DNA from 3 places in the Aquimarina sp. I32.4 genome. Region 3 is predicted to be linked to each of the others. Evidence: riboswitches for the same ligand, from Rfam matches in the RefSeq annotation. Region 3 holds a riboswitch; each other region holds the start of a gene.

Region 1 (10,209 bases), on a different contig from region 3:
TTATACTGGTAACTTAAAGAAGTGTACGTCTTTTTTCCTAATTGATACCCAACAGTAGCATTAATCATATGCTTTGGTATTCTTATATTATCGGTTAATCTATCAATATTGGTAAACGTATAGTTTCCTTTTACAGATAATTTATCATCTAAAACAGCAGTAGAGGCTTCTACCTCTACTCCATCTACCTTAATATCATCTGTGGCATTAATATTAGCGAACGTAGCAGAGTCAAAAGTGATAAAATTTTCTGATGTACGATTGAAATACACAACACTCAATAATGTTTTTTTACTATGCGATACTTCTATCCCACCTTCTATCGTAGTACTTTCTTCTGGTTCTAGCTCAGGATTTCCTGAGGAGAAAGCTGTATCATATAACTGAAATAATGAAGGAGTGATATATGCTGTACTATAAGATACTAGACCTTTAATATAATTTTCTCCAAAGGAGTAACTATAAGACGGGTTTACATTATATACCAGCTGAGTATCATAAGCACTATGAATATTTAGTCTTGCTCCTGCATTAACATTAAGCCCAAAACGTGAAGCGTATACCACATTCACATAAGGATCTATAATATCAAACTCTGCATCATTATCACTAATGGTTTCTACCAAATCAGTAGTACCAAAGGGAACGCTCTCAAGATCAAAATCGCTATAAGAACCATTGGCTCCAACAACAGTGTGTAAAAAATAATTAAACGTATATTTATTATATGCATCAAATGTATGCACATCTCCTGTATAAATAGAAGGAAATCCAGATCTTGTAAGATCTCTTTCTAAGGTTGCATAACTATTGGTAAAAGTAAAGCTACCATTAGGGTATTTGATTTCCCAGAAAGAACCTGCGCGCAACTGTTTGCTTTCAAAACGGTTATCTGCATCCACACTAGCTCCTGCATCAAAATCATTTTTATATTGATCCAGATTTCCAAAAATGTGAAATTTGAAATTATCACTCCACTGATATCCTAATTTAGCATATACATTATATTTTGAAAAAGGATCACTCTTTGCATCTGGAACTTCTGCAGCAGACAACCCATCGGTGAATTGGTTTCCAAAACTTGCTAAATAGTTTACTTTTCCTACTGTTCCGTTTATAGAAGCTAGATTTACAAAATCATTAATATCATAATCCTGATCTTCTTGTGATTGATTTGTACCTATACTTGATTGAAAATTAGCAGAAATTTTCTTTTTGCTTTCTGGTTTTGTAATAATATTGATTACCGCAGTAGCCGCACCAGAACCATATAAAGTACTCGACGCTCCTTTTAGGATTTCGATTTCTTGAATCTGACTTACTGACAATAATCTAAGATCGAAGTCTCCAGCAGAAGAAGAAGGATCACTTACTGTTACCCCATCAACTCTAATAACTACCTGTCGGTTTCTCCCCCCTCGAATATAAACCCCCAAATTTTGACCTGCCGCACTACCATTACCATTAATAAATAGTCCAGCTGATCTACTCAATACAGTTGCCACAGATAATCCTTGGCTTTGCTCTAATTCTTTGGCTGTAATCTTAGTAATTACTTTACCACTTTGTTCTCTTTTTAGTTTAAATTTTGAATCAGAGATAACTACCTCATCCAATTCATTTACTCTTTTATCTATCTGGATTTCTTGTCCAAATACAAAAGAAGATCCCAGCATTAGAAATGCTGCTCCAAAAAATGTTTTTTTGTTCATTACTTAAATACTTATTTTTTACAATAGCCGGAAAAAAGTATGTAGTTTACCCATACCCAAACCTTTATCCCGAAAGTTTAGACTATATTGAACTCTGGCAGGTCTCCTGGCTTGCGTTTTGTTGTTGACCTTCCCACTTGATCTGAACTTGTTTCAGATTCTTTTATCATGCTTCAAAAAGATGCCAAAACAAGTTTGACACAAGCAGTGGTTTATTAGGAATAAACAACAAACATCTGTATCGATAACAGACATAACTTACAGTTGCGGGAACAGCTCAGGAATATTAAAACTATATTCAGGTATCAATTACTTATGTAACATCCCTCTTTTATATTTAGTCATCAAATCACCTGATTCCCTTTTAATCTTCAACCTTTTATAAGAAGGTATCAGAACCAAAATTCTGCGCGAATGTATCATATTTTATGGAAAATGAGATTACTTTAACAAATAAATAATGTATTCAACTACCTTTGCCTACTATATAATAAATCAAATCTAATGTTGTATTACATTACAGGAGGAGAACGTTCTGGCAAAAGTAATTATGCTCAAAATCTGGCATTACAATTATCAAGCACTCCTTATTACCTAGCCACTTCACGTATTTGGGATGCTGGTCATAGAGAACGTATAAACAGACATATTGCTGATAGAGACCAGCCATGGACCTCTATAGAAGAAGAAAAAGAAATTTCTAAAGTCATAAAAAACAACAGTGTAGTTGTAATAGATTGCGTTACATTATGGCTTACCAATTTTTTTGTTGACACCAATAATGATGTTGAATTATCTCTATCACAAGCCAAAAAAGAATTTGATAAACTACTTGATATTGATGCCACGATCATCATCATCTCTAATGAAATTGGGATGGGAGTTCATGCTACAACCAAAGTAGGAAGGAAATTTACCGAATTGCAAGGCTGGATGAACCAACATATTGCTCAATATGCCGATAAAGCAGTATTAATGGTCTCTGGCATTCCTGTTCAAATTAAAAACTCTAATTAGTCAAAATGCAAACAAACTTTACGATACAACCATTATCAAATCAAAAACTAGAAAATACTTTAAAAGTCAAAATTGATTCTAAAACAAAACCAATTGGAGCGCTAGGAACTCTAGAGGATATAGCACTGCAAATTGGTATGATACAGAATACAGATTGCCCCAGTTTGAATAATACTTCTATTTTGGTATTTGCAGGGGATCATGGCATTGCTCGTAAAGGAGAAGTAAATCCATATCCACAAGAGGTAACCGCACAAATGGTCTATAATTTTATAAATCAGGGCGCTGCAATCAATGTTTTTTGCAAACAACATGCTATCGATCTCAAAATAGTAGATGCTGGAGTAAATCATACTTTTGAAAACATCTCTGGATTAATAGATGCTAAAATCGATTTTGGCACCAAAAACTATCAGGAACAACCTGCCATGAGTACTTCACAATGTATCTCTGCCATAGAAAAAGGTGCTGACTTAATTGTAAAATCACATGCTGATGGATGTAATACAATAGGTTTTGGAGAAATGGGAATTGGCAACACCTCTTCTGCTTCTTTACTTATGTCATATTTTACAAAAATTCCTATAAAAAATTGTGTTGGTTCTGGTACAGGTCTTGACACTCAGGCTATCAAAAATAAACAACATATCTTATCAGGTGTATATCAGCAATACACACTATCCTCTCCCTTAGAAGCATTAGCCACCTTTGGAGGATTTGAAATAGCTATGATTACAGGAGCAATCCTTAAGGCAGCCGAACTCAAAATGACAATCATTATAGATGGTTTTATTGTTACATCTGCTTTACTAGTAGCGCATGCTATGTACCAAAATGTACTTGATTATTGCATTTTTGCACATGTATCAGAAGAACAAGGACATCAAAAAATGTATGAGTTTTTAAACAAAAAACCTTTGGTTAATTTAGGCATGCGATTAGGAGAAGGAACGGGAGTAGCTGTAGCTTACCCTATCATCGCTTCTGCCGTAGCTTTTCTTAATAATATGGCTAGTTTTGAAAGCGCAGGAGTATCTGGTAATAAGTAATAAAAAAGGGATACGTCTCAGATATAGATTCAGTGATTGGTTTATAAAAAACAAATAATATAAACAGATGAAAAAAGGAGTATTATCTATATGTATTGCTATTATTGGAATATATTTTATCTATTGGTTTAATATTGATTTATACAAAAAATCGGTTATTTTTACAGAACAATCAAACAATACTGCAATATCAAATTCCTATATTTTTAAATTCGCCAAAACCTTTACAATAGCTACCGTTTGTCTTGGTTTATTAAGCCTTTATTTTGGTGTAATTTCTTTTTTAAAGAAAAATAAGGTTGGAGGTATCGGGATTATTTTGGCAGTACTACTTATAATCTGTGCTTTTATCCCCTTTTGGAAACATATATAATTAATAGATGAAAAAAGAGATCCATATTTTCCTAACGGCATTGATGTTTTTTACTCGAATCCCATGCCCAAAATGGGTAAATCATGATCCTGAGTATTTAAAACTCAGTTCCAAATATTTCTCTTTGGTAGGAATTGTTGTAGGCAGTATAGGAGCTTCTGTTTTTTACTTGAGTTCTTTTCTTTTTTCTATAGAAATCTCATTACTACTATCAATATCTACAACAATATATAGCACAGGAGCATTTCATGAAGATGGTTTTGCAGATGTATGTGATGGTTTTGGTGGGGGATGGACAAAAGAGAAGATATTGCTCATTATGAAGGACTCTCGATTAGGAACCTATGGTACTATTGGTCTATTCCTTTTATTAGCATTAAAATTTGCTTCCTTGCAAAATATAGAGGCATTCTACATCCCTCTAGTTATAATAGCAGGGCATAGCACAAGTCGTTTTATTGCAACAACATTACTTTACACACATACGTATGTGAGAGATACAAAAGATAGCAAAGCAAAGCCTGCTGCAAAAAGTATGAATCTATCTTCATTAATTATAAGTGGAGTATGGGGAATACTACCACTATGTTTTTTTAAAAACCCATGGGTATTCATATGCTTAATCCCCATGTATCTCTCAAAAATGTTTTTGGGGTATAAGTTCAAAAAATGGATTGGCGGACAGACAGGTGATTGTGCTGGAGCAGTGCAACAGTTGAGTGAAGTTATTTTTTACCTTACTATCTTAGCACTATGGAAATATATTTGGTAAGACATACAACTCCTAATATAGAAAAAGGGATTTGCTACGGCCAGAGTGATATAGGAATCACCGAATCATTCGCCGAAGAAATAAAAGAAATACATAAAAATATTCCTTTGCATGAAATCACTACAGTATATAGTAGCCCATTGCAACGATGCAAAATATTAGCAAAGACATTCAAAAAACCAATCATACAAGATGCTAGACTCAAAGAGATGAATTTTGGAGATTGGGAGCTACAAGCATGGAACGATATTGATCAGGAAATATCAGCCCCTTGGATGAACGATTTTGTTAATGTACAAGTCCCTAATGGAGAATCTTATGTTATGCTACAAAAAAGGGTATTGGATTTTTACTATTCACTACCCCTCTCTTCAGAAGAAAAGATACTTATCACAACACACGCAGGGCCAATGAGAGCATTACTCGCACATATCAGAAAAATAGCTCTTAAAGATTCTTTTGATATTAAAATTGGATACGGTGAGGTGATATCATTTTTTATCTAAAAAACATTAACTTTTCTTTTTGAAATCATTCCTGAAACAAACTTATTCTGATTCACTATTTTTACAAAAAAACGACCTTCATGCGCAATGTCTTTCTAATCTCTTTCTTAGTACTCTTACAGATATCTTGCAAAAAAACAATTAAAGAAGATAGCTCTCTTACCGTTATGTATTTGGCTCCTCAAAAAATTGAATATGCTTCTGGATTTACCATACAAAACAAAAAAGGGTATAAAGAAATTAAAGTAACCACCCCATGGCCAAATGCAAAACAAGAACTCACTTATATATTATATCCCAAAGGAACAAATAAACCTCCAACATTTCCTAATACTACGTATATTGAAGTTCCTATAGAAAGAGTTGTTGTCACTTCTACTACAGATATCCCAATGTTGGAATACTTGAATCTTGAAGATAAATTGGTCGGTTTTCCACATACCGATTATATTTCATCAGAAAAAACAAGAACATTAATTGATAGCGGTAGTATCAAAGAACTTGGTAAAGCAGAGAATTTGAATACTGAAGTTGTTCTTGAGCTTGCTCCTGAGTTAATTATTGCTTTTTCCTCTTCTGGGGATACAAACACATATAACCTCATTCAAAAAACAGGTATTCCTGTAGTAATGAATGGTTCATGGCTAGAAGAGCACCCATTAGGAAGAGCTGAATGGATAAAATTTATAGCGGCTTTTTTTGGTAAAGAAACCATCGCAGAAGAGGTATTTCAAAACATTAAAAAAGAATATACTCAAGCCTCTACTCTAGCTCAAAATACTGCCTTATCCCCCTCTATCTTATCTGGCAATATGTATAAAGATGTATGGTATGTGCCTGGAGGTAATAGTTTTTTTGCTAAGTTTTTAAAAGATGCGAATACCAACTATCTATGGTCTGAGAATAAAAAAACAGGAAGCCTTGCCTTAAATTTTGAAAGCGTATTAGAAAATGCACAAAACGCTGACTTATGGATTGGATCTATAAATGCAGCCTCATTAAATGAATTAGAAAAAAATAATAGGCAATATACTTTATTTAATGCGTTTAAAAATAAAGCCGTATATTCTTCATCCTTAAAGGTGGGACATAAAGGAGGATTAATCTATTATGAATTAGGCCCTATGCGACCAGATTTAATTCTAAAAGATATCATCAAAATTGCTCACCCAGAGATGTTGACGGATTATGAACCTTATTTTTTTGAAAAACTAAACTGATCGTGACCCCAAACACATCATACAAACGTACTTTTATAGGTATTACAATAGTTCTACTTATCTGCTTTATTGCTAATATTAGCCTAGGCTCTGTATATATTCCTTGGCTAGATACATTGAGCAGCCTTTTTGGTGGCGTGGTAGACAAAGAATCGTGGAGACATATTATAATCCATTATCGATTACCCAAAGCTATTACGGCAATTATAGTAGGTAGTGGACTTGGTATCTCTGGTTTATTAATGCAAACATTATTCAGGAATCCATTGGCTGGGCCTTTTGTATTAGGGATTAGTTCTGGAGCTAGTCTTGGAGTTGCTATAGTCATATTAGGAAGCTCTTTTGCTGGTATAGCTTTTTCTACTTTTTTAATTTCTAATTGGGGGTTGGTTATTGCTTCTAGCTTAGGTAGTATTCTAGTCTTACTCGCTGTTATAATAGTATCTCTAAGAATACGAGATACTATGGCAATCTTAATCATAGGGCTTATGTTTGGTAGTATTACCACGGCTATAGTAAGTGTGCTATCCTATTTTTCACCAGCAGATCAATTACAACGCTATGTCTTTTGGGGGTTTGGTAGCCTAGGCAACCTCTCCTGGCATGATGTACTTATATTTTCTGGTATATTTATCATAGGAGTATTACTATCTATTCTTGCCATAAAACCTCTAAACACCTTATTATTAGGAGAAAACTATGCTCGTAGCCTTGGTTTGAATATCAAAAAAAGTCGCTTTCTTATCATCATAACAACTGGGCTACTAGCAGGTAGTATTACCGCATTTGCAGGCCCTATTGCCTTTATAGGATTGGCGATACCACATCTTACCCGACAACTTTTTCATACTTCAGATCATAAAACATTAATACCTGCCGTAGTGCTTTTTGGAAGTATTATTATGCTAATTTGTGATAGTGTTTCCCAATTACCATTTAGTGAATACACCCTTCCTATCAATGCAATTACATCATTGATTGGAGCCCCTATAGTTGTCTGGTTACTGGTACGTAAACGTAAAATGTTATTTTAATTTACAACTACATCATATCCTTATAAAACTAATAATTTAATAAATAGTATCTTATCCATCATTTTATAAAATCACATAACAATGGATTCGATAGAATATTTAGAAGGCATCAAAAAACAATTTGAATATTACAAATCTCTAGGTGAAAAAACAATGGCACAAATACCTGACGAAAAAGTTTTTTGGCAGTACAACGATGATTGCAACAATATCGCAATACTTATAAAACATCTCTGGGGAAATATGAAGTCTAGATGGACTAATTTTTTGACAGAAGATGGCGAAAAAGAATGGAGACAACGTGATGCAGAATTTGCAAATGATATCAATTCAAAAGAAGAACTTATAAATAAATGGAATGAAGGATGGCAATGTCTTTTTGATGCATTAGCATCTATCAATAAAAATAATTTTGATCAGCCCATATATATTCGTAATATAGAACATAGTATTACGGAAGCAATCAACAGACAATTAGCACATTACTCATATCATATCGGTCAAATTGTGTATATTGGAAAAATGACTACCCAAGGACATTGGCAAAGTCTTTCTATTCCCAAAGGAAAATCGCAGGAATTTAATAAAAAACGATTTGCCCAACCCAAACACAAAGCTCATTATACCGATAAGCTTACCAAAGATGATAGTAATTAAAAATTACAATTTAATAAAATAGTCAATAACTCCTCCCTGTTTGTTAATAACTATGGTTTTGCTAATACCAAAATCCAATTAGATTACAATTATATTTGCGTAAAACTGTACATAACTAGTCACACTTATATATGAAATTTATAGTATCCAGTTCTTACTTACTTAAGCAACTACAGGTATTAGGAGGGGTAATTAGCAATAGTAATACCCTCCCGATTTTAGATAATTTTTTATTTGAATTAGACAATAACTCATTGATTGTTTCTGCCTCGGATCTAGAGACAACTATGTCTGCAAAATTAGAAGTAGAATCTTCTGATCAAGGAACTATTGCCGTACCTGCAAAATTATTGTTGGAAACACTTAAGACTTTTCCTGAGCAACCCTTAACATTTGTTGCTGCAGATAACAATACAATAGAGATCAGTTCTAATCATGGTAAATATGCGCTTGCATATGCTAATGGTGAAGAATTTCCAAAAGCAGTAGAATTAGAAGATCCTAGTTCTACCAATATATTAGGAGATATTCTTGCAACTGCTGTAAGCAAAACTATTTTTGCTACAGGTAATGATGACTTAAGACCTGTAATGAGTGGTGTATTTTTCCAGTTCTCTACAGAAGGGCTAACTTTTGTTGCCACAGATGCTCATAAACTTGTCAAATACACCCGAGAAGATATTCAAGCATCTCAATCTGCAGAGTTTATCATGCCCAAAAAGCCACTTACTTTGCTTAAAGGTATTTTGGCAGGTAGTGATAGCGAAGTATTAATTGAGTATAATGAATCTAATGCCAAGTTTACTTTTGATGAAACCCAGTTAATCTGTAGATTGATAGATGGTAAGTACCCAAATTATGAAGCGGTAATCCCTAAAGAAAACCCTAATAAACTTACTATTGCAAGAACACAGTTTTTAAACTCTGTTCGTAGGGTATCTATTTTCTCTAATAAAACTACACATCAGATTCGATTAAAAATTGCTGGAGCTGAACTTAATATATCTGCAGAAGATATCGATTATTCTAATAAAGCAGAAGAACGCTTGACATGTGACTATCAAGGCGACGATATGCAAATTGGATTTAATTCTCGTTTTCTCAGTGAAATGTTAAACAATCTTAATGCAGATGATGTACAACTGGAAATGTCATTACCTAATAGAGCAGGGATTCTTACTCCTATTGATGGGTTGGATGAAGGTGAACATGTAACCATGTTGGTAATGCCAGTAATGCTTAACAGCTAAATACAACAAAATAGTATAACATAAAATCCAACTTTTTTATAGAAGTTGGATTTTTTCATTTAAAACAAGCACCTTTATAAACAGAATGAAGCTAACTCCAAAGAAAATATTTCTGATAGATGGTCTTGGTGCGCTACTTACCGCTTTTTTATTAGCCATAGTATTAACTCAATTTGAAGATGTTTTTGGAATGCCGCAGAAAACATTGCTAGTTTTATCATCTATAGCTTGCGTATATGCTGGGTATTCTCTTTTTAATTATAAATTCTTGAGGAAGAATTGGAAATTTTTTATGATCATCATTGCTATTGCCAATGTAATATATTGTTGTCTTATACTCTATTTTATTTTTTTCTACAAAAACAAATTAACCAATCTCGGGATTATATATTTTCTACTCGAAATCTTTATCATAATCAGCCTTACCTGTATTGAAATAAATACGATTGTTTCTTCTAGAAAAAATAATTGATATTCAACAATTCAAGTTTCAGTATCAAATATATCATAGTTATCAATAAAATTATCTCAAGAATACATTATTTTTATCCATTAAAAACTTCTTTACTCCATATCATTAAAAAAAATAAACTCACAAAACAATAGTGAATTTTAAATA
Region 2 (10,209 bases), on a different contig from region 3:
TCTTACCCCAGATAATTGCCCTACAATATCTATGGTAGAGGTAGATGTAATTTGCATTTTTTGCAAGGATACAACCTCTGGTTTATAAGCAGTCTCTTTTAGTTTTTGAGAAGAACTCTTAGAAGATACGACCACTTCATTTAGCTCATTCTGTTCCTGAGAAAGAATAAAAGGAATAACCAAAGGAGTATTGGATATAGATATTTTCTTTTTTTGAATACTATATCCTATAAGAGAAGCGTTTAAGGTGTAATCACCTACAGGAACATTTGATATGTGATAGGTTCCTTCTTTATTAGTAGAGCTTCCTATATTAGTATTTTCTAGATATACAGAAGCGTTTTGAATGGGTACTCCGTTCTCAGTTAAGACAGTTCCAGTTATGCTGTTTTGACAATGGCAATAAAAAAAAATAAAATAAAAAATGAAAAATGTTGAATAAGTCTTATGGTTCATACAATGAATTAATATTTAAATATTATTAATATTTATTTAGTCTAAATAAATATTGTAATATTGACAAGTAAAGGTAGATAGTTAGCCAATGCGTAGAGTTACGCAAAGCGAAATTTTATATACGCAAAAAGGAATAATTATAATTTTGATAAGATTGACTTAAAAATATGAAAGAAATTTGTCTGAATTTTGATACCGTTAATTATGTAAAAGATAATGCAGGTATTAAAGAGTTTACTTCCTCTTCTGACTGCAAATCGATTGTTGATGAGTGTTATAAAGAAGTCTTGTTAGAGGATTTTAAGGTGTGTTATGGTACTTGTTTGAGTAAAAAAAGAAGTTTACCCTGCAAAGTTGTCAAAATGTACTTTGTAATAGATGGTGAATCAAAAAAACAAGAAAGAAACCTAGAAGATAGTTATTTGTTTTATTGTAATGAGCATAATATATTTTATGCAAATAGTAATGAGATACCTTCATTATGCTCAGAGAGATGTCAAATATTAGAAGTAAGCCTAAAACCTGTGTTTTTTGAGAAGTATGCTCCAGATTGTGATTTATTTGATGGTTTTAGAAAACAAATGCAGAAAGATATTTCTTGCTTTGTAGGAGATTGTAATTATCCTATTACTGCAGAGATGCATGCTATTATAGAGGAGGTCATCAATTGTCAAAGAAAAGGGCATTATAGAAAAATGTTTTTAGAATCTAGAGTCCTAAAGTTATTGATGCTACAAATGAAACAAATTCAAGATTGTATGGAGCAGGTTGATTTATCTGTATTTGTAAATTTAAAATTAATGAATCAAGCTAGAGATTTGATAGAGAAAAGATTGAAAGACCCTTTGACATTATCAGATTTAGCAAAACAGATAGGAACCAATGAATGTAGTCTTAAAAAAGGTTTTAAAAAAGTATTTGGGACAACCGTATTTGGCTACATCCAAAATATAAAAATGCGTAAAGCCAAGGATTTACTATTAATACAGAAAATGTTGGTAAATGAGGTTTCTGATTATTTAGGATATAAGAACCCTCAGCATTTCTCTACAGCTTTTAAAAAGAAATACGGGATATCTCCTAGTTACTTAAAAGATGGAAAATTATAAACTGGTATACTTAGATTAAACAATACTAGTATTTCTCTAATTAGAGAAACAAAGTATTCTAGCATACAAGATATTAAGCAATATTAATCTGTATTGAACTTATTCAATACAGATTAATATGATGCATAAATATAGTTATACCTTATCGGGCATTCCTTTTAATCTCTTTTCGATTTTCTTTTTCTTTTCTGTAATACGTTTCATAAGATCCATAAGGTCTGGATCTTTAGTTTCTTTATAGATTTTATTAATGCTTAATATAAGTGCCTTAGCTTCTCTAGAGGCTGAAACTCTATCACTAGTACTCATATTATTCATTTTTCTATTTTCGAACTCCAATGCTTTTTCTATTAATTCCATAACTTACCTTTTTATTAAAGATATAATCGCTTATTGCTTTTTAAGCGCAATTAAACAAAAATTAGTGACTACTATTAAAATAATTTAATTTTTCTAATAGACAAAAAAAAATAAAGATTTCTTTATAAAATTTATAAAAGAAGTAATTAAATAGAGAAATTCTTTATTACTGTGCGTGTTTTATCTGCAATTTTAAGGATTTATGTGGTGAAAAAGAATGAAAAAGTAATGATTTTATTTTTTTTTTTGAATTCTATTAGAATTATCAAGAGGTTTTTTAAAGAACAATAAAGCACTTTTCCCTAATAAATAATCAAATAATACTATTTTTGACGAATATACAATGATTTAAAATTCTAGATTATGCGATACATTATCTTATTTGTTTTTGTAATTAATTGCCAAAACTTATTTTCTCAAAAAGAACAATTGTTTCCTTTTTACGATGGGACTAATTGGGGATTGTCTGATGGAGCAGACTTAGAGATTACTATTTTAGATACAGATAGTATTAGCCCAATTTTTGTTCAGATTACTAAAAAAAAGAAATTATATAAAAGTTTTAATAAAAATATTGTTTCTCTAATAGATGAAAAAGGAAATGTATTAGTTACAGGATATGAGGATTACAATAGTTTTTCTGGATATAAATTAAACAAAAATGTGGTATTATGTAGTAAGGGAGAAAAAGTAGGAATATATGATCTAGATAAAAAGAAAGAAGTAATACCTACTGTGTATAAGGAAATATTAGACAGATATGATTCGCAAGATAACTTGTTCTTTGTAGTAGAAGATGCTGAAAAAGCAAAAGGACTTATAAATACAGCATATAAAACCATTGTAACTCCTGATAAAAAATGGAAAAGCATTTATATAGAAGAAATGCAAAAAGACGGTAAAGAAATCGATGTAATCCAGCTGAATGATAATAATTATGATGCAACATACATGTATATGGATGGAAAAAAAATGCCTAAACCTGTAGTTGATAGTAATGATGATAGTTTTGAAGATACAATTATAGAAATGGTTGAAGAGGAAGATTATATGTCTAGTGGTGGTCTTAGATGTAAACACAAGGATGAGTTGATTACTACAGAAGAAGGCGTATACCAAATCAAGTCTTGTAAACAAAGTAATACGATTGACCTGCCGAAAGGATATAAAATAGAATCATTATTAAACCCTAAGAAAAACTTAGAATCTGATTTTGCATATATCTCTTACAAAAAGAAAATTGGTATCTACAGTATATTGAGTAAAAAGATAGTGGTTGATGCAAAGTATGATCAGTTAGATAGAATAAAAGATGGATCTTATTTCTTAGGAAAAAAAGGAAAATATGTTGGATTGGAATATCTGTATAAAAATTATGATGGTGAGATAGAGCAACGCACCATAACTCAACCTCTGTTTTTACAAATAGAAAAATCTAAAGAGTTATATAAAACTTTTATCATAAGCTTACCAAAAAATGTAAGAGGATATATGGTAGTAGAGGATAAGAAAACGATCTATTTACCAAAATCTATTAAAGCTAAATATAAAATTCAGTAATTGTAATGATACAACAGTTTTTTGCGACCAGTTTACTTTTATTATGTTGTACCGTTTGGGGACAAGTACCCTATTATAATGGGACAAGTTGGGGGCTGGTTGCAAAAAATGGTAAGATACTAACACAGCCTAGTTATGATAATATACCTAAATATATGGGATCACCCCAAGGGAATGATATTTTTAAAGTAGTGATCAAAGACACTGTTTTTTTGGTAGATGCATATAAAAAAACAATCCTTAACGGATATGATGATTACTCAGTATTACGATATCCATTATTACGAATTAAGAAAGGCAAAAAGTACGGTGTTTATAACCTGAATACTCATACTTGTGTTGTAGCTCCTACATATGATATGTTGAAATCAGATTATACGCTTTCTGATTTTTTATATATAGTAGAACTTAATGGTAAAAAGAGTGTTATAAATAAAGATGGAGCTGTTCTTATACCCTGGGATTCGTATAAAAAAATAGAATCCCAATTATTTGATGGGAAAAAACATATCATCGCTCGGTTTTCTGGAGATAAATTTTTATTGTTTGATATGAATGGCGCTGTAAAAACAGATTATTTTGTATCAGACAACTCTTTTAGTTATATTGGTTTTGGGGATTATAAAAATACTCCATATAAATTACACGCATTAGGTGATAAGAAATACGAAATAAAAGACGTTAGAGCAAGAATCATTTATAAAAAACAAATAGCATCTACTATAGTTCCTGATCGATTATTATACTCACAAAATATTCCATCAGAGCGTATGGCATTGATTTCTGTGTATAAAGAAGGGAATAAGGAAGGTCTGTTTGATTTGGTATATGAAGAGAAAATTACAAAAAAAACGTATGATTCTTTGTATACAGTAAAAGGGGAGTATACCAGTCATACCTTAATCAAAAATGATGGTTTATATGGTATGATATCATATGGTAGAAAAGAGGATGCTGATTATGAAGAGAAACATATTACTACTCATGTTACTCCAATAATATTTTCAAAAATAGAAATACTCGAAGGATATGGAATGTATGCTTTATATGAATTGCCAAACAGATATAAGTGTTTTGGTTATTATGAAGAAGAAGAAGAAAAGATGATACTTTATCTTCCTACAGAAATTCAAAAAAAATACAAGTTATAGCTGTTCTCCTATAGCTATAAAAATGATTTTATAGATTTTTCAATGTATAAATCGGATTTAATAATTAGCCGTTAGTTTCTTGTAATATATAGTTATATCATTTCTAATTGTGTGTACTATAAAATAAAAACTATCTTCGCGCCCGATTCATGGTTTTTTACCTCTGGTAAAAATTAAAAGGGAATTTGGTGAAAATCCAAAACTGTTCCCGCAACTGTAAGACTCATAAAAAGGAGTGTCATAAAACCACTGTAGCAAGGCTATGGGAAGGAGACACATACCGAGCCAAGTCAGGAGACCTGCCATAAATTATTAATCATTATTAACTCTCGGGTAAAGAGTAAGAATAATAATAGCCACCTTCAACAAAGGGGGAGTCTTTATTTATTTCTACAATTTTCCCTGCTTAATCTCAATTTTTTAAAATGAAAAAATTAGTATTATGCAGTGCCTTATTACTATTGGCTATTACTGCCTATGCGCAATCAAGCATTACAATTACAGGAACTGTTAAAGATCAAATTACAGGAAAAGGAATCCCTAATGTATCTATCAGTGTACAAGAAACAAATTTAGGAACAACAACCAATCAAGAAGGAACCTATTCAATCTCATTAGAGAAAGGGGCATATGAGATACTTTTTTCAGCAATGGGCTATCAAAAGAATAGTAAACATATTAGCTTATCTCGAGCAACACACATGTTAGAAGTTACCCTCACAAAAAATATTAATGGATTAGATGAGGTACTCATCGATAGCGATCCTAATAAAATAGGAAAAGAAATATTAAACGTTAATAAGTTAGGGGTTCAAGGTATAGATATTCCTGTAACTGCCTATAGTGTTAATGCAAAGGTTATGGAGCAACGTAATGTTTCTGATTTAGGAGATGCTGTAAAGAGTGCAACAGGAGTACGCCCAATAAACAGGTATGGAGGTTTTCAAACATTCAGAATTCGAGGATTTAATAATTTTGTATTGTTGGTTGATGGAGTCAGAGATGAGAGACACAACCTATCTACCAGTGCCCCTTCAACAAACTTATCCAATGTAGAGCGAATAGAAGTTCTAAAAGGGCCAGCAGGAGTATTGTATGGTCATTCGGCATTGGGAGGGATTATAAATATTGTTCGTAAAAAACCTAGTTATACTCAAAAAGCCAATTTCAAAAGTACCTATGGAAGTTTTGATACCTATAATATCGAAGGAGGTGTCGGAGGTCCGATTTCTGATAAATTGCGATATAGAGTAGATTTAGGGATGACACGTACTAGTGGATGGAGAGATTATGGTGTAGCTACCAACAATGGATCTCTAATGTTAGACTTTACCCCCTCTACAAAAGATGAATTATCTTTTTATTTTCAGACAAATAGTGATGTTTATGATACAGATACAGGTATTCCTGTAGATGAAGACAGTAATGTAATTGAAGGGATGAATCCAGAAACCAGATATAATGACCCGCAAGACCACCTAAAACACAAACGTTTTGATTATCAAATCAAGTATACACATCATTTTAGTGAAGATTTAAAGTTATCTGATCATTTGTCCTATTCAGATGATGATATAGATTATCTGTCTACAGAGTTTTTAGAAGTAAATGAGCGGCAAGATTCTATCACTAGAGCTTTCCCTTTTTATTTTAATCATCAAACCAAAACATTTCAGAACCAGTTGGATTTGAGTTATACTTTCAAAACAGGGGGGATTGAGCATAAAGCTTTATTAGGGAATTCTGTAAGTATTTTGGATCGCAGAACTTTTAGAGGAGAAGTAGTAGGACCTGGAACTTTTACTACTATCTCTGTTCAAAACCCTGTTTTGAATCAAGGGCATATTGAGGCTGTTGATACTAGGGTAGATGTAAAAAAAGAAGTGGTGTATGCATTTTATTTGCAGGATTGGATTAAGATTTCTGATAAATTAAAAGGATTAATAGGACTGCGATATGATAGATTTACAGGAACATATTATAGGGATGCGATCGATAATAATAGGGATTTGATTACTGCTGGAGATCGTACAAAAATACCATCATCGTCATTGTCATATCGTGCAGGGTTGATATACCAACCGATCAAAGATGTAGTAAGTATCTTTGCTTCATATTCTAATTATTTTAAACCTTCAAGAAGAGTAACACCAGACGGTACTGTATTTGATCCAGAAACAGGATTTCAAAATGAATTAGGAGTCAAATTTCAAAAAAATAATAAAATTGCAGCTACAATCTCTGCGTATTATATGTTAAAAAATAATATAGTAGAAAGAACAAGTGTAGATAACTACCAGCAAATAGGTTCTGCTGATTCTAGAGGTATAGAGTTTGATATAGAATCAGAGCCTGTAGCTGGGCTTTATTTTAAATTAGGATATGCTTTTGTAGATGCTAAAATAAGAGATTATGATGAGGCTTTACAAACTGTACCAGCAGGAAATAAATTGCCTTTTGCTCCAGAGAATTCTACTAATTTCTGGGGTAATTATGAGTTTCAAAAAGGTATTATACAAGGTTTAGGAATAGGAGTAGGGATGAATTATGTAGACAAAAACTACACGGATTCTAGCAATACATATGAGTTGCCATCGTATACAACTATAGATGGAGCCCTTTATTATCAAGCAAAAAAAGTAAGAATAGGGTTGAATATCAATAATATTGCTGATGAGCTTTATTTTACAGATGCAATTTACTCAAATCAATTTTTTCCTGGTCAAGGCAGGAATTATAAAGTAAGTCTGTCGTATAAGTTTTAAATATATCTCATAAGGAGAATGCTCTCGTGCTAAATATCATGAGACATTCTCCTTTATATCTATAAAATATGAGGCTGTATAATTTTCAATTTATTTAGATATATGAAAAAAATTATTTCTTTACATCACTGGTTGGGTACCTTTTTTTGTGGGCTTTTCTTACTGTGGTTTTTATCGGGATTTGTGATGATGTATCAAGGATTCCCTTATCTGAGTCAGGCAGAAAGAATAGAGATGCTATCTGGGGGATCAAATAAAGAGTTATTATCTCCTAAAACTGTTTTTGAAAAAGATAGTATTAGTGAAATATTTCAACTTAGAATGAATCATGTTGTTAATCGACCTGTTTTTCATTTGATTACAAGCCAAGGCAAACTTATTTCTAGATATGCAGATAATGGGAAAAAGATAGTTTTAAACAAAGAGCTAGTACAAAAAATAGCAGCACAAAACATACAAACAACAAATAATGCTACGATCCAGAAACTAACAGAACTAGATCAGTGGATACCCAGGACCAAGTATTTACAGCATATGCCTATCTATAAAATTGAGTTTGAAGATAAGAATAACACTTTGGTTTATATCTCATCGATTACAGGAGAATTACTTGCTATAAACACCTATTCAGAAAGATTTTGGTCATGGGTAGGAGCGATCCCACATTGGATTTATTTTAGAGATATCAGGATTCATAATACACTATGGTCACAATTGATAAAATGGTTGGCCGCTCTAGGAACCATTATGGTTATTACAGGAATGGTTACTGGCTTAGTTAGATATAAAAAGAAGCCAAAAGCAAAATTTAAAAGATTTAAAAACAAATGGTATAACTATCATTATTATTTTGGGTTATTTTTTGGAGTATTTGTCTGTACCTGGATTTTTAGTGGGTGGATGAGTATGACTCCTTTTAATTGGACTCCTAGTACAGAATTAAGTAAAGAAGAAACCTTACTATGGCAAACGCACCCATATACCTTGAGTGATTTTGAGGAGGATAATTGGAGTAATTTTAAAAATCAAATCAAGAATCAGCATTTTAAAGAGATTTCTTTTACCCTTTTTCAAGGCAATGTGTATGCTCAGGTATTTATGGGGGATAACAGCTCTTTGTATAGTTTAAATAATTCTAATTCTAATTTAGAGATAGATACTTACCAAAAGGTTATAGCTTTGTTCTCACCAGAAAATAAGGTGGTAGAGAGTGTTTTACTCAAAGAATATGACAACTATTATTATAGCCGTCATAACGATAAAGAACTACCTGTACTTAGAGTATATACAGTAAATGATATAGCATATTATATTAATCCCAAAACGGCTCAGGTTGTGTACAAATGCGGGACCAAAAACAGGATTCAACGATGGATTTATCATGGCTTACACAGTTTCGATTTTTCTTTTCTGGCATGGAACAGGCCTTTATGGGATATCGTTGTAATTATATTGTTACTAGGTGGTACCATCCTTAGTTTTTCAGCAGTTGGATTAGGGGTTAAGTTTGTTAAAAGAAAAAACAGAAAAAGAAAAAAGAAACTTTCTTAATGTTAATTTATAGTTTATAAAGTTAAATTAGCTTTGTAATAACGGGTTTAGTTTCTTTTCAAACAATCACTTAAATTATGAATACAAAACAAATTGTACAAGGACAGTTAGATGCATACAATGCTGGAAATCTGGATAAATTTGTTTCCTACTTTTCTAATGATATTAAGGTTTATAAATTTCAGGAATCTACTCCTTATCTGACATGTATGGAGAAATTCAAAGCAGTATATAAAGATGTTTTTGATAGTTCACCAGAATTAAAAGCTATAATAGATACTCGAATTGTATTTGATAACAAAGTAATCGATCACGAAAAAGTGACTGGTAGAAAAGGTGCAGAATCCAGTGAGGTTATCGCAATTTATGAAATAGAAAATAAGCTGATAACCAAGGTTGTTTTTATTAAAAAACAGTAGATATAAGACAGATGTGTCAAGAACTGATATCAGAATGTATAAATCGTTTTAATACTAGAAAAAATGCTTGATTACCCTTGTGTAGATGTGGTTGCAGAGGTTTGACTATTTTTTTATGGCAACGATAATGATGGCATTTAAATAGCGTTCATTTTTTTTAAATACTTTTCGCATCGCAACTATTCTTTTACGAGCAGATGAATTTGTAAGGATGTTAAAAATTATTTTTAATGTTCTAAAAAAACCTTCATCATCAATTATTCTTTTGGGTTCTAATAAATGCATGGCATTGGTTTCTACACTTTTTATAGCAAAACCCTCTTTCTCTAATAAGGTTGACCATTCTTTGGCAGTAAGAGGTCTTGCATTTACTTTGATCACTTTGGCTAATTCTTTTTGAATTTGAGACTTAGTTTCCTCTTTAATACTATCAGGAGATAAGCCTAACTCATGAATCCCATATAAACCTCCTTTTTTCAAAATTCGGTAGGCTTCTCTAATGATCTCAGATTTTCTATGATCTGATTGCATAGTTAACATGGCTTCACCATATACTTTGTCTGAAGACTCATTTGCTAATGTAGAATCACTGGCATTTCCTACAATTATTTTTCTTCCTACACCGTTAATACTCTTTCTCAAAATAGAAGTTGCTTCCTCATTCAATTCTATTCCTGTATAGGTCTTTGGGTTATTTTTTAAGGCTATAGAAGCTGTAAAACCTAAGCCTGGAGCAAATTCTACAATGTTATCACTAGAATTTATTGTAAGGGTGTCAATCAATTTTAAGGTTAGTTTTTTCCCTCCTGGCCGAAGTACTTTTTTCCCCATTTTAGCT
Region 3 (10,209 bases):
ACTGAAACAATTAAATAAGTAGGTAGTGAGCCTATAACCAATTAAAGAATGATATCTCAAGTAATTTTAAAAAACACTATAACTGCACATGTTTAAAAACTTTTTTTCACCAAAACATACATATAACATTCTGGTTTTAGCATTTCCTATTATGTTAAGTCATGTAGGAAATATGCTGGTAGGTGTAGTAGACACTATTATGGTTGGGGACTTAGGAGTAAATGAACTCGCGGCAATATCTCTTGCCAATGCAGTTTTTCATTTAGCCACTATTCTTGGAGTTGGAGTCTCTATGGGGCTAACTCCTTTGATTATTAAATATAGTACCGATAAAAATGAGATGAAAAAAGAAGATCAAGAGAGTTACTATTTTAATAGTTTATTCATCAATATACTTACAGGAATCGTACTATTTATAGTACTAGTAATCTTTGGTAAATTTAGCTATCTATTTAATCAGCCAGAAGAAATTCTCGATCTTACAGAAAATTATCTTCAGATAGCGGGCTTATCGTTGGTACCGCTTTTATTTTTTCAAACTGCCAGACAGCATCTAGAAGCTCTCGAATATACCAAAGTAGCATTATACTATGGTATTATCTCTAATCTTATCAATGTACTATTGAATTACATTCTTATCTACGGAAAATTTGGATTCCCACAATATGGATTAGAAGGAGCGGCCACTGCCACCCTAATAGCAAGATGTGTCCTAGCCATACTGATCACATTTTATTTTGTAAAAATAGTACCTGTCTCATTTTTTGACCTAAGTTTTAAAAAGCATTTCAGTTCAAAAAAAATCAAAGAATTATTAAATATGGGACTTCCTATAGGTACTCACTTTGCATTAGAATATGGAGCTTTTAGTTTTGCATGGCTTATGACGGGATGGATTAGCTCTGTTGCATTATCCTCCTTTCAGATTGCTATCAATCTATCGGGGATAACTTATACGGTCGCAATAGGACTTGCTGCAGCAGTAACGGTAAAGTATGGCAAACAGTATTCTCTTAGAAACCGTCTAGAGATGAAAAAAGTAGGTATTTCCTCATTCGTAATCAATATTGCAATAATGTCATTATTTGCACTTGTATTCATAGTTTTCAGAGACATACTCCCCAAGCTATATATCAAAGATATAGAAGTGGTTGAACTCACCTCTTCTCTATTATTGATCGCCGCAGTATTTCAAATATCAGATGGATTACAGGTCAACACCTTAGGATTACTAAGAGGTATAGAAGATGTCAAAATACCAACAATGATCACTTTGATATCCTATTGGGTGATTGCCATGCCAGTGTCATACATTCTGGCTTTTCACAAAAACATGGGGGCTCAAGGAGTATGGATAGGCTTATTAACAGGGCTTACCTTCTCTGCCATTGCACTGATATATAGGCTTATTTATGCAACCAATGCTAAACTCTCTTTAGAACCCAGTAGATAAAAAATATACTTATAAAACCAATTTACAGATTTTGTCATGAGAATAGAAAACGATATAAAACTTAGCTTTAAAGATGTAATGATCAGACCAAAAAGATCTATCATAAAAAGTCGATCTGAAGTCGATCTAAACAGAACTTTTAAATTTTTACACTGCCAAAAGATATGGAAAGGAGTTCCTATCATAGCTTCAAATATGGATACAGTAGGGACCTTTGAGATGGCCAGTGCTTTATCAAAATTCAATATTATAACAGTCATTCACAAACACTATTCTATACAAAACTGGAAAACGTTTCTTGCGCTCAATTCAAGCGAATCACTGCCTCATATAGCAGTCAGTACAGGAATCAAAGATGATGATTTCAAGAAACTAGATGAGATTATAAACTTAGATAGTCGTATAGAAATGATTTGTGTAGATGTAGCCAATGGCTATTCAGAAACATTTGTTGATTTTGTAAAAAAATTAAGACGTACCTATATAGATAAAATCATTGTTGCAGGAAATGTAGTTACTGGTGAAATGGTAGAAGAACTGTTATTATCTGGAGCTGATATTGTAAAAGTAGGTATTGGACCTGGATCAGTATGTACTACCAGAGTAAAAACTGGTATTGGATATCCACAATTATCTGCCGTCATAGAATGTGCAGATGCTGCTCATGGATTAGGAGGTCAGATAATTAGTGATGGAGGGTGCACTACTCCAGGAGATGTTGCCAAAGCCTTTGGAGGTGGTGCCGATTTTGTAATGCTGGGAGGAATGCTTGCTGGGCATACAGAAAGTGGTGGCGAAATGGTAGAAGAACAAGGAGAAACCTATAAACTGTTTTATGGTATGAGCTCTTCTACAGCAATGAACAAATATGAAGGAGCTGTAGCTAACTATCGTGCTAGTGAAGGTAAAACGATAAAAATTCCATTCAAAGGTCAAGTTTTTGAAACTGTAAAAGATATTTTAGGAGGATTGCGTAGTACCTGTTCTTATGTAGGTGCAAAAAGACTAAAGGAACTTACCAAAAGAACTACATTTATCAGAGTAACAGAACAAGAAAATCAAATTTATAGCTAAACAAGATTATTATAACACCAATTCTCAATTAAACAAGCCAGTTTTTATATTTTGATAAAAACCTCTAATCATATATAATAGACAAGAAATGTACAATTTCTCTAATTCCTATTTTTATTCAGACTTAGACGGCACATTATTGGATAACAATGCATTATTATCCACAGAAACGTATACAGGTTTAAAACACTTGATCAAACAAGGAATGTTATTTGGTGTAGCAAGTGCTAGAAATTTAATAACTATTTCAGAAATATTTAAAGACATACAACTTAGCTTGCCTGTAATTTGTTTAAATGGCGCCTATATTTCTGATCTAGCTACCATGAAACATCATCAGATTAATGACATTGATTCTTCATCAAAACATGAGATACTAGAATTATTACAAAAAATGAATCTAGGGGTTTTTATTTCTAATCACTATAATGCGATAGATAGTATAGACTACATTGGTCTAAAAAATGAAGGCGAATTCTGGTACCTGAGAGATCGAGAATGCAGTAAAAATCAAATTATAACTCCTGTAAAAAACATAACAGATATTTCAAAAAGACAGATCACCTGTTTTACAATCATTAACAAAGTAGCGATACTAGAAGATCTAAAAAAAATAATAGAAGAAAAATTTTACGCTACCACAGAAATCCATTTATTCGAGAATCAATATAGTCCTGGATGGGCTTGGCTTACTATTCATAGTCACATGGCAACCAAAGCAAACGCTATTTCATTTATAAAGAGCAACTATAATTTATCGAATAAGTCTCTTATGGTTTTTGGGGATGGGTTGAATGATCTCAAAATGTTTGATATTGCAGATGTAAGCATCGCTGTAAAAAATGCACATCCTATTCTCAAAAAAAAAGCAGACCAGTTGATTTCTGAAAATTCTGATCATGCGGTTATAAAACACCTAACCAGAGTATCCAAAAGCACCACCCCTATTCAATAGCTATTGTAGTTTACGTATTACTTACCCTATAGAGCTGTAGCACCTGTCTCGGCAACTGCATGATCATTTTCTACAGTACTACCACTTACCCCAATAGCTCCAATGATTTCTCCATCTTCATTTTTTATCGGTACTCCTCCAGGAAAAGTAATCAAGCCCCCATTAGAATGTTCTATATTATATAATGGTCCTCCTGGTTGTGATAATCCACCAATCATTCCCGTATTCATATCAAAATAACGAGCCGTTTTAGCTTTCTTAATAGAGATGTCCAAAGAACCCAACCATGCACCATCCATACGTGCAAACGCCACCAAGTTTGCTCCAGCATCTACTATCGAATATTCATTTTTGTATTTAAATCAGTGGGTTTTTCTTTTGCTACCGCAATAATTTGCTCAGCCTGTGTAAGTGTAATATTCATCTTTTTATTTTTTTAAAGGATATTTTAATTGCAAAACATGACTGAATAACGTCATATAAGCATTTTACATTGTCTTTTTTTAAAATAACTTTGACAAATAATGAGAACTAAAATCCCTATACTTTAAAAAAGAAAGATCGTCAAGATTATTCAATATAAACATGTCCAAAAAACATATGAATTCTAAAAAAGTAAACACTGCTCTTTTTGAGAGTAAAACCAGAATAATTAATTAATTTTGGAAGCCAACTCATTGAGTAAATAAGAATGGAAAAATTACACCCTATTATGTTTGTGGGTACAGGTTCTGATGTTGGCAAAAGTATTCTTGTTACAGGTATCTGTAGACTACTGCAACAAAAAGGATATTCTCCTGCCCCCTTCAAGGCACAAAACATGTCGCTTAATAGTTTTGTTACCCCTGATGGATTAGAAATAGGAAGAGCACAAGCTGTACAAGCCGAGGCTTGTAAAATTGATTGTACCACCGATATGAACCCTATCTTATTAAAACCCTCTGGTGCAAACAAATCACAAGTAGTCTTACACGGCAAACCTATTGGTGATCAAACAATCAAAGAGTATTTTTTGGGTGATAATAAGAAACAACTTTTTGCAGAGGCCAAAACCGCTTTTCATAGACTTCAGAAAAAATACAATCCTATTGTACTCGAAGGAGCAGGAAGTATAAGTGAACTCAACCTAAAACATCGAGATATTGTAAACATGCGAATGGCAGAAGCTGCCAATGCAGATGTATATCTTATTGCGGATATAGACAAAGGAGGAGTATTTGCCAGTGTATATGGCTCTATTGCACTACTAGAACCTTGGGAAAAAAAAATGATAAAGGGAGTTATCATCAATAAATTTAGAGGAGATGTTTCTTTATTTGAGGAAGGTAAAAAAATGTTAGAAGAACTTACTCAAATTCCAATCATGGGAATTGTTCCATATGATAAGGATATCTATATCGAAGAGGAAGATTCTGTAGGTCTACACAAAAAGAATAAAACTATAACCAGTAAACAAATAAATATAGCTGTTGTTCTATTGCCCTATATTTCTAATTATACCGATTTTAACGTATTAGAAAAAGATGCTAGAACTCATGTATTTTATTCAAATGACCCTGAACATATTGCTCAGGCAGACATCATTATCCTACCTGGAAGTAAAAACACAATACAAGACCTTATCTTCCTTAGAGAAAAAGGAATCGCTAAAGTTATACTCAAAGCGTATGAGGAACAAAAAACAGTCATCGGTATTTGCGGAGGATATCAAATGCTAGGCAAAACCATAGAAGATCCTTGGGGAGTAGAAAGCGATATTAAAACCATCCCAGGTTTAGGCATCTTCCCTATCTCTACTATATTAGCAAAAGAAAAAACAACCACACAGTCTAACTTTACATTCAAAAACTCTTCTGAAATTATTACAGGATATGAAATACATATGGGGCAGACAACTATAAAAAAGAAAAGTCCTCTTACCTATATAAAAGATCAACCAGAAGGGTATCTACAAGGAAACTGCTGGGGAACCTATATTCACGGCATCCTAGATCATTCAATAGTAATCGAAGATCTTTTAAAGAATTTTTCTACTACAAAAACATCCTTTGATTATAAAGCATATAAAGAGGATAATTATGATAAATTAGCTACCTTATTAGAAGAAAATATAGATATCAATAGTATAATTTCTAAAATGCACTCTTAATTATGATGTATGGTCATGGCGACGATGGGTATCGATATCCTATAGATTTCAAAGCAAATTTTAGTTCTAATATTTGGTATCAGGGAGTTTCAGAGCAACTAGTATCCCATCTCAAAGAGAAACTACATCTTATTACAAATTATCCAACTCCAAATGCAGATCAACTTACAAAAGAAGTAGCCAATCACCATCAGCTAAACATATCACAAGTCATTATGACCAATGGGGCAACAGAAGCTTTTTATAATATCACACCTCTTTTTGGGGATAAGAAAGTAGCGATAGGTATCCCTACATTTTCTGAGTATGAAGACGCCTGTTTACAAAGTAACATGAAGGTTCAATATTATGATCGTGCTACATTAACCACCACTATTTTTGATGAAGACCTTGTATTTCTTTGTAATCCTAATAATCCAACTGGGTATTGTAATACGGTATCTGAAATACAAAAATTGATCACTTCTTTTCCTCAAACAACATTTGTTGTTGATGAAGCATATATAGATTTCACACATAAAATTACATCTTGTGTTCAGCTCCTTACAAAACATACGAATCTCATTATTGTAAAATCATTAACCAAACTATTTGCCATACCAGGGTTACGATTGGGGTATATATTATGCAATCCAGGAATAGGAAAAAAAATACAGCAAACAAAAATGCCTTGGAGCGTAAACACCTTGGCTATTGAAGCTGGAAAATACATATTCAAAAACTATACAGAATTATCTCCTGATATGGCAACACTACTTACCTATAGTATACAATTGCAACATCAAATTAATACTATCGATGGTTTTACAGTGATACCATCAGAAACCAATTATTTTTTAATAAAATTAGATACCCCCAATGCCACCGCTCTCAAAGATTATTTAGCATATACACATCAATTACTGATTAGAGATGCATCCAATTTTAGAGGATTAGACAATCATTATATTCGTATTGCCAGTCAATGCCCAGAGAAAAATCAATTACTAGTTAATGCATTACAACAATGGAGTATAGTACAGTAATCCTACCCTTGCTCATTGGGTACTTTCTTGATTTGATTCTAGGAGATCCCCGATGGCTCCCCCACCCTATACGATTATTTGGAAATGCTATATCGTATGGAGAAGGACAATTAAACACCTTTCCCTTTACATATCAAAAAGGCAGGTTCCTCACTATTATCTTATTAATAAGTACCTTATTATTTTTTTATATACTGCATATAATTACTTTCCCCTATCCAATAGTATATTATACCTGCACCTCTATATTTGTCTTCTATTCATTAGCAAATAAAAGTTTGATAGATGAGGGAAAAGCTGTTTTTAAAGCACTACGAGAAGGGATTGAATCTGGCAGAAAACGACTGTCATGGATTGTAGGACGAGAAACAGATCAACTGAATCCACAACAGGTAAAAACTGCCGTTTTTGAAACCTTATCAGAAAACCTGAGTGATGGTGTTATTGCTCCTCTTTTTTATTATGCCTTGTTTGGGGTAACAGGAGCTATGATGTACAAAATGATCAATACTTTAGATTCTATGATAGGTTATAAAAATCAGCGTTACTTATATTTTGGAAGATTTGCGGCAAAGCTAGATGATGTTGTAAACTATATCCCTGCAAGGATGACCGCTTTTCTTATGCTATTGGTCACCTTCAAACTGCATAAAATTTCTTTTGTACTACAATATGGCAAACAACACTCTAGCCCTAATGCAGGATATCCCGAAGCGGCATTAGCCGCGATTCTGGATTGCAGATTTGGCGGTCCTAATTACTATCACGGTAAATTAGTAGATAAACCTTACATAGGAACCAATGATAGGATTCTTGCACATGATGAAATAAAAAAAGTAGCCTGGATTAATCAAAAAGTAACCTTTACATTTGTATTTTTTATCTGTACTGTATATTATTTTTTATAATGCACAAAAGACACATTATTACAGGAGCCCCTGGAACAGGAAAAACAAGCTTAATCAATACCTTGCAAAAAGAAGGTTATCTATGTTTTGCCGAAATATCAAGGCAACTAATAATCTCTCAACAAAAAAAGAATAGTGATAAAACTCCTTGGGGTAATCTTTCTGAATTTGCAGATCTCTTGTATAAACAAACTATAGAAGAATTACAGTTCCCTATTAAAAAAAACACTTTTGTTGACCGTGGACTACCAGATATCATTGCTTACCTGCAATCCAAATCGTTTATAATTCCTGAGTATTTAAATAATTTTCCTTATCATAAGCACTATGCAACAACTGTATTTTTACTTCCTCTGTGGAAAGAAATTTATATAAATGACCCTCAACGACCTCAATCTTATCAAGAAGCTTCATGTATTCATAAACATCTCATAAATGTATACCATACACTTGGTTTTACTGTCAAAACACTCCCTAAAACTAATTTAGCAAGACGCGTAGATTATATAAAATCTTTGATTTAAAACTACTTTATATTTTGAGTTTATACACCAGAAAATATAAAATTTGCCTGTAATAAAGAAAGTTACAATAGGTTCCTAAGCAAAATAAAGTATCTTCGCTTCCAAATTTATGGTTCTTTTAGAAATAAAAGATGAAAAGGGAATTTGGTGAAAATCCAAAACTGTTCCCGCAACTGTAATGCGTTTTATAAAAGGTACTATCATCAATGCCACTGTATATGTTTTTATATGGGAAGGCGATAGCACTACGTAAGTCAGGAGACCTGCCATATAAAAACACAAATAGTAACTCTCGGGTAAAGGGTTGGTTATAAAAGAAATTGCGATACCATAGCTATTTCTATTTTGACTTCTTTTTCCTGCTTTTATATTTCTTTTTATTATGGGAAAAAACATAAGCAAAGTACACACCACTTTTCAATTTTGTGATGGCGGCTCGTGCCGAAAGGCAAAAAGTGAAATCGCTATAAGAGAAGCTAGAGCATATATCAGAAACAATGGCTTATGGGATACTACTCATACGATAAAGTCTAGATGTAATGGTAGATGCGAGGATGCCCCTACATGGATTGTACAACCAGGTAATTTTTGGTATAAAAACCTTACTCCTGACAAGGCCGTATCAATTATGAAATCTCATCTTGAGCATAACCAACCAATAGAAGAACATCTACTATACAAAGATGAATGGGCAGAGATAATCACAGATAATGAGCGGGTAATAACCCCTCCCTCTTTTAGACATAAAACAGATCCCGAATTAGGAGAAGTGCTACTTACCAAAGGTTTTGCCTCAGATCAACATATTTATCCTTTGTTTCAATATCTATTTCAAGAACCCAGAGCTATCGCTATACAAACTTACGGTGATGCTTTGGTTGAAATAACAACATCTCATCAGGTTGATTACACCGATGATTATGATATAAAAATCAAAGGGCCTGAACTTCAGTTACAATTAGCTATTGCAGCAATACCCAAGGATATCTCTACTGAAATTGCAGATCGTAAAGTAGGTAATGCAGAAGTTATTTGGCTAAAAAAAAGAACTATCTTTACCAAAGCAATACGGCTTAAAAACAGAAAAGGAAAACATCTGGTTACCATATGGATACGAGAAGAAGATACCACTACATGGCATCATATCCTCAAAATTTATCTATCAATGTCACCAGATCAAATAAGAATTAATAATGAATCCTAGAAAGATAAGTATATTAGGCTGTGGGTGGTTGGGCTTACCTCTAGCTATAGATCGTATCACAAAAGGAGATACAATAAAAGGTTCTACCACTACAGAGGGTAAGATAGAAGTCTTAAAAAAAGAAGGAATTATACCTTCTATTTTGACATTGGGTAAAGCTAATAAAGAGGCATATCAAAATTTTACCTCAGAAAGTGATATTATTATTATTAATTTCCCTCCAAAGAGAGTTCCTAATATTATAGAACTCTATCAGCAGCAGATACAAGATATACTTCCTTTTATTTCTGAGACGCAAAAAATACTTTTTATAAGCTCTACTTCTGTGTATCAGAATACTAATGGAGAAGTTTCTGAAAAACTAGACATTGCTCCAGAAAAAGAGTCAGGAAAAGCCGTCGCTGCAGTAGAAAAGTTGCTCCAAAAACAATTTGGAAATCAAGTAACCATCTTACGACTCAGTGGACTCATAGGAGATGATCGATTACCAGGGCGTTTTCTTGCCAATAAAAAAGACGTACTCAACGGTGATGCTCCTATAAATGTAATTCATAGAGATGATTGTATAGGGCTCATTAATGCTATTATAGAAAAAGGCAGTTGGGGCGAAATCATAAATGGCTGTGCAGACAAACACCCATTACGCAAAGAATATTATACTCTTGCTGCCGACAAAATAGGACTTACACCTCCTAGTTTTATCAAGCAAGATACTATCGCATATAAGATTATATCTAATACTAAAAGTAAAAATTTGTTAGACTATACTTATATTCACCCAGACCCATTAAAACTGATTTGATCATGTACCCTGTTGCAATTGTAGGAGCTGGACCAGGAGATCCAGAACTACTTACCGTAAAAGCATCTCGCCTTATCAAAGAGGCAGATATCATCTTACACGATAATCTCGTATC

The links. Region 3 has a riboswitch for cobalamin ahead of CVD18_RS13110 (ferredoxin). Riboswitches for the same ligand answer to the same signal wherever they lie in the genome.
Region 1: linked by a shared signal. The riboswitch ahead of CVD18_RS11780 (TonB-dependent siderophore receptor) and the one ahead of CVD18_RS13110 (ferredoxin) in region 3 are both predicted to bind cobalamin.
Region 2: linked by a shared signal. The riboswitch ahead of CVD18_RS00595 (TonB-dependent receptor) and the one ahead of CVD18_RS13110 (ferredoxin) in region 3 are both predicted to bind cobalamin.

The regions. Positions count from the first base shown of each region.
Region 1 covers NZ_PGUB01000046.1:25,487-35,695, forward strand. Annotated here, with positions in the region: gene CVD18_RS11780 (TonB-dependent siderophore receptor) at 1-1,712, opposite strand, end outside; cobalamin riboswitch at 1,791-2,130, opposite strand; gene CVD18_RS11785 (bifunctional adenosylcobinamide kinase/adenosylcobinamide-phosphate guanylyltransferase) at 2,217-2,729, shown strand; gene cobT (nicotinate-nucleotide--dimethylbenzimidazole phosphoribosyltransferase) at 2,735-3,778, shown strand; gene CVD18_RS11795 (hypothetical protein) at 3,846-4,151, shown strand; gene CVD18_RS11800 (adenosylcobinamide-GDP ribazoletransferase) at 4,159-4,923, shown strand; gene cobC (alpha-ribazole phosphatase) at 4,905-5,429, shown strand; gene CVD18_RS11810 (ABC transporter substrate-binding protein) at 5,510-6,649, shown strand; gene CVD18_RS11815 (iron ABC transporter permease) at 6,652-7,683, shown strand; gene CVD18_RS11820 (DUF1572 family protein) at 7,765-8,340, shown strand; gene dnaN (DNA polymerase III subunit beta) at 8,472-9,590, shown strand; gene CVD18_RS11830 (hypothetical protein) at 9,676-10,062, shown strand.
Region 2 covers NZ_PGUB01000002.1:20,364-30,572, forward strand. Annotated here, with positions in the region: gene CVD18_RS00570 (TonB-dependent receptor) at 1-456, opposite strand, end outside; gene CVD18_RS00575 (AraC family transcriptional regulator) at 624-1,565, shown strand; gene CVD18_RS00580 (hypothetical protein) at 1,701-1,925, opposite strand; gene CVD18_RS00585 (hypothetical protein) at 2,289-3,485, shown strand; gene CVD18_RS00590 (hypothetical protein) at 3,491-4,636, shown strand; cobalamin riboswitch at 4,770-4,958, shown strand; gene CVD18_RS00595 (TonB-dependent receptor) at 5,062-7,401, shown strand; gene CVD18_RS00600 (PepSY domain-containing protein) at 7,504-8,952, shown strand; gene CVD18_RS00605 (nuclear transport factor 2 family protein) at 9,030-9,371, shown strand; gene CVD18_RS00610 (class I SAM-dependent methyltransferase) at 9,477-10,209, opposite strand, start outside.
Region 3 covers NZ_PGUB01000054.1:16,235-26,443, forward strand. Annotated here, with positions in the region: gene CVD18_RS13065 (Cof-type HAD-IIB family hydrolase) at 1-22, shown strand, start outside; gene CVD18_RS13070 (MATE family efflux transporter) at 89-1,453, shown strand; gene CVD18_RS13075 (GMP reductase) at 1,490-2,527, shown strand; gene CVD18_RS13080 (HAD-IIB family hydrolase) at 2,616-3,482, shown strand; partial or broken gene CVD18_RS13085 (heme-binding protein) at 3,509-3,906, opposite strand; gene CVD18_RS13090 (cobyric acid synthase) at 4,174-5,631, shown strand; gene CVD18_RS13095 (histidinol-phosphate transaminase) at 5,634-6,656, shown strand; gene cbiB (adenosylcobinamide-phosphate synthase CbiB) at 6,638-7,564, shown strand; gene CVD18_RS13105 (AAA family ATPase) at 7,564-8,088, shown strand; cobalamin riboswitch at 8,182-8,374, shown strand; gene CVD18_RS13110 (ferredoxin) at 8,471-9,292, shown strand; gene CVD18_RS13115 (NAD(P)-dependent oxidoreductase) at 9,282-10,094, shown strand; gene cobA (uroporphyrinogen-III C-methyltransferase) at 10,097-10,209, shown strand, end outside.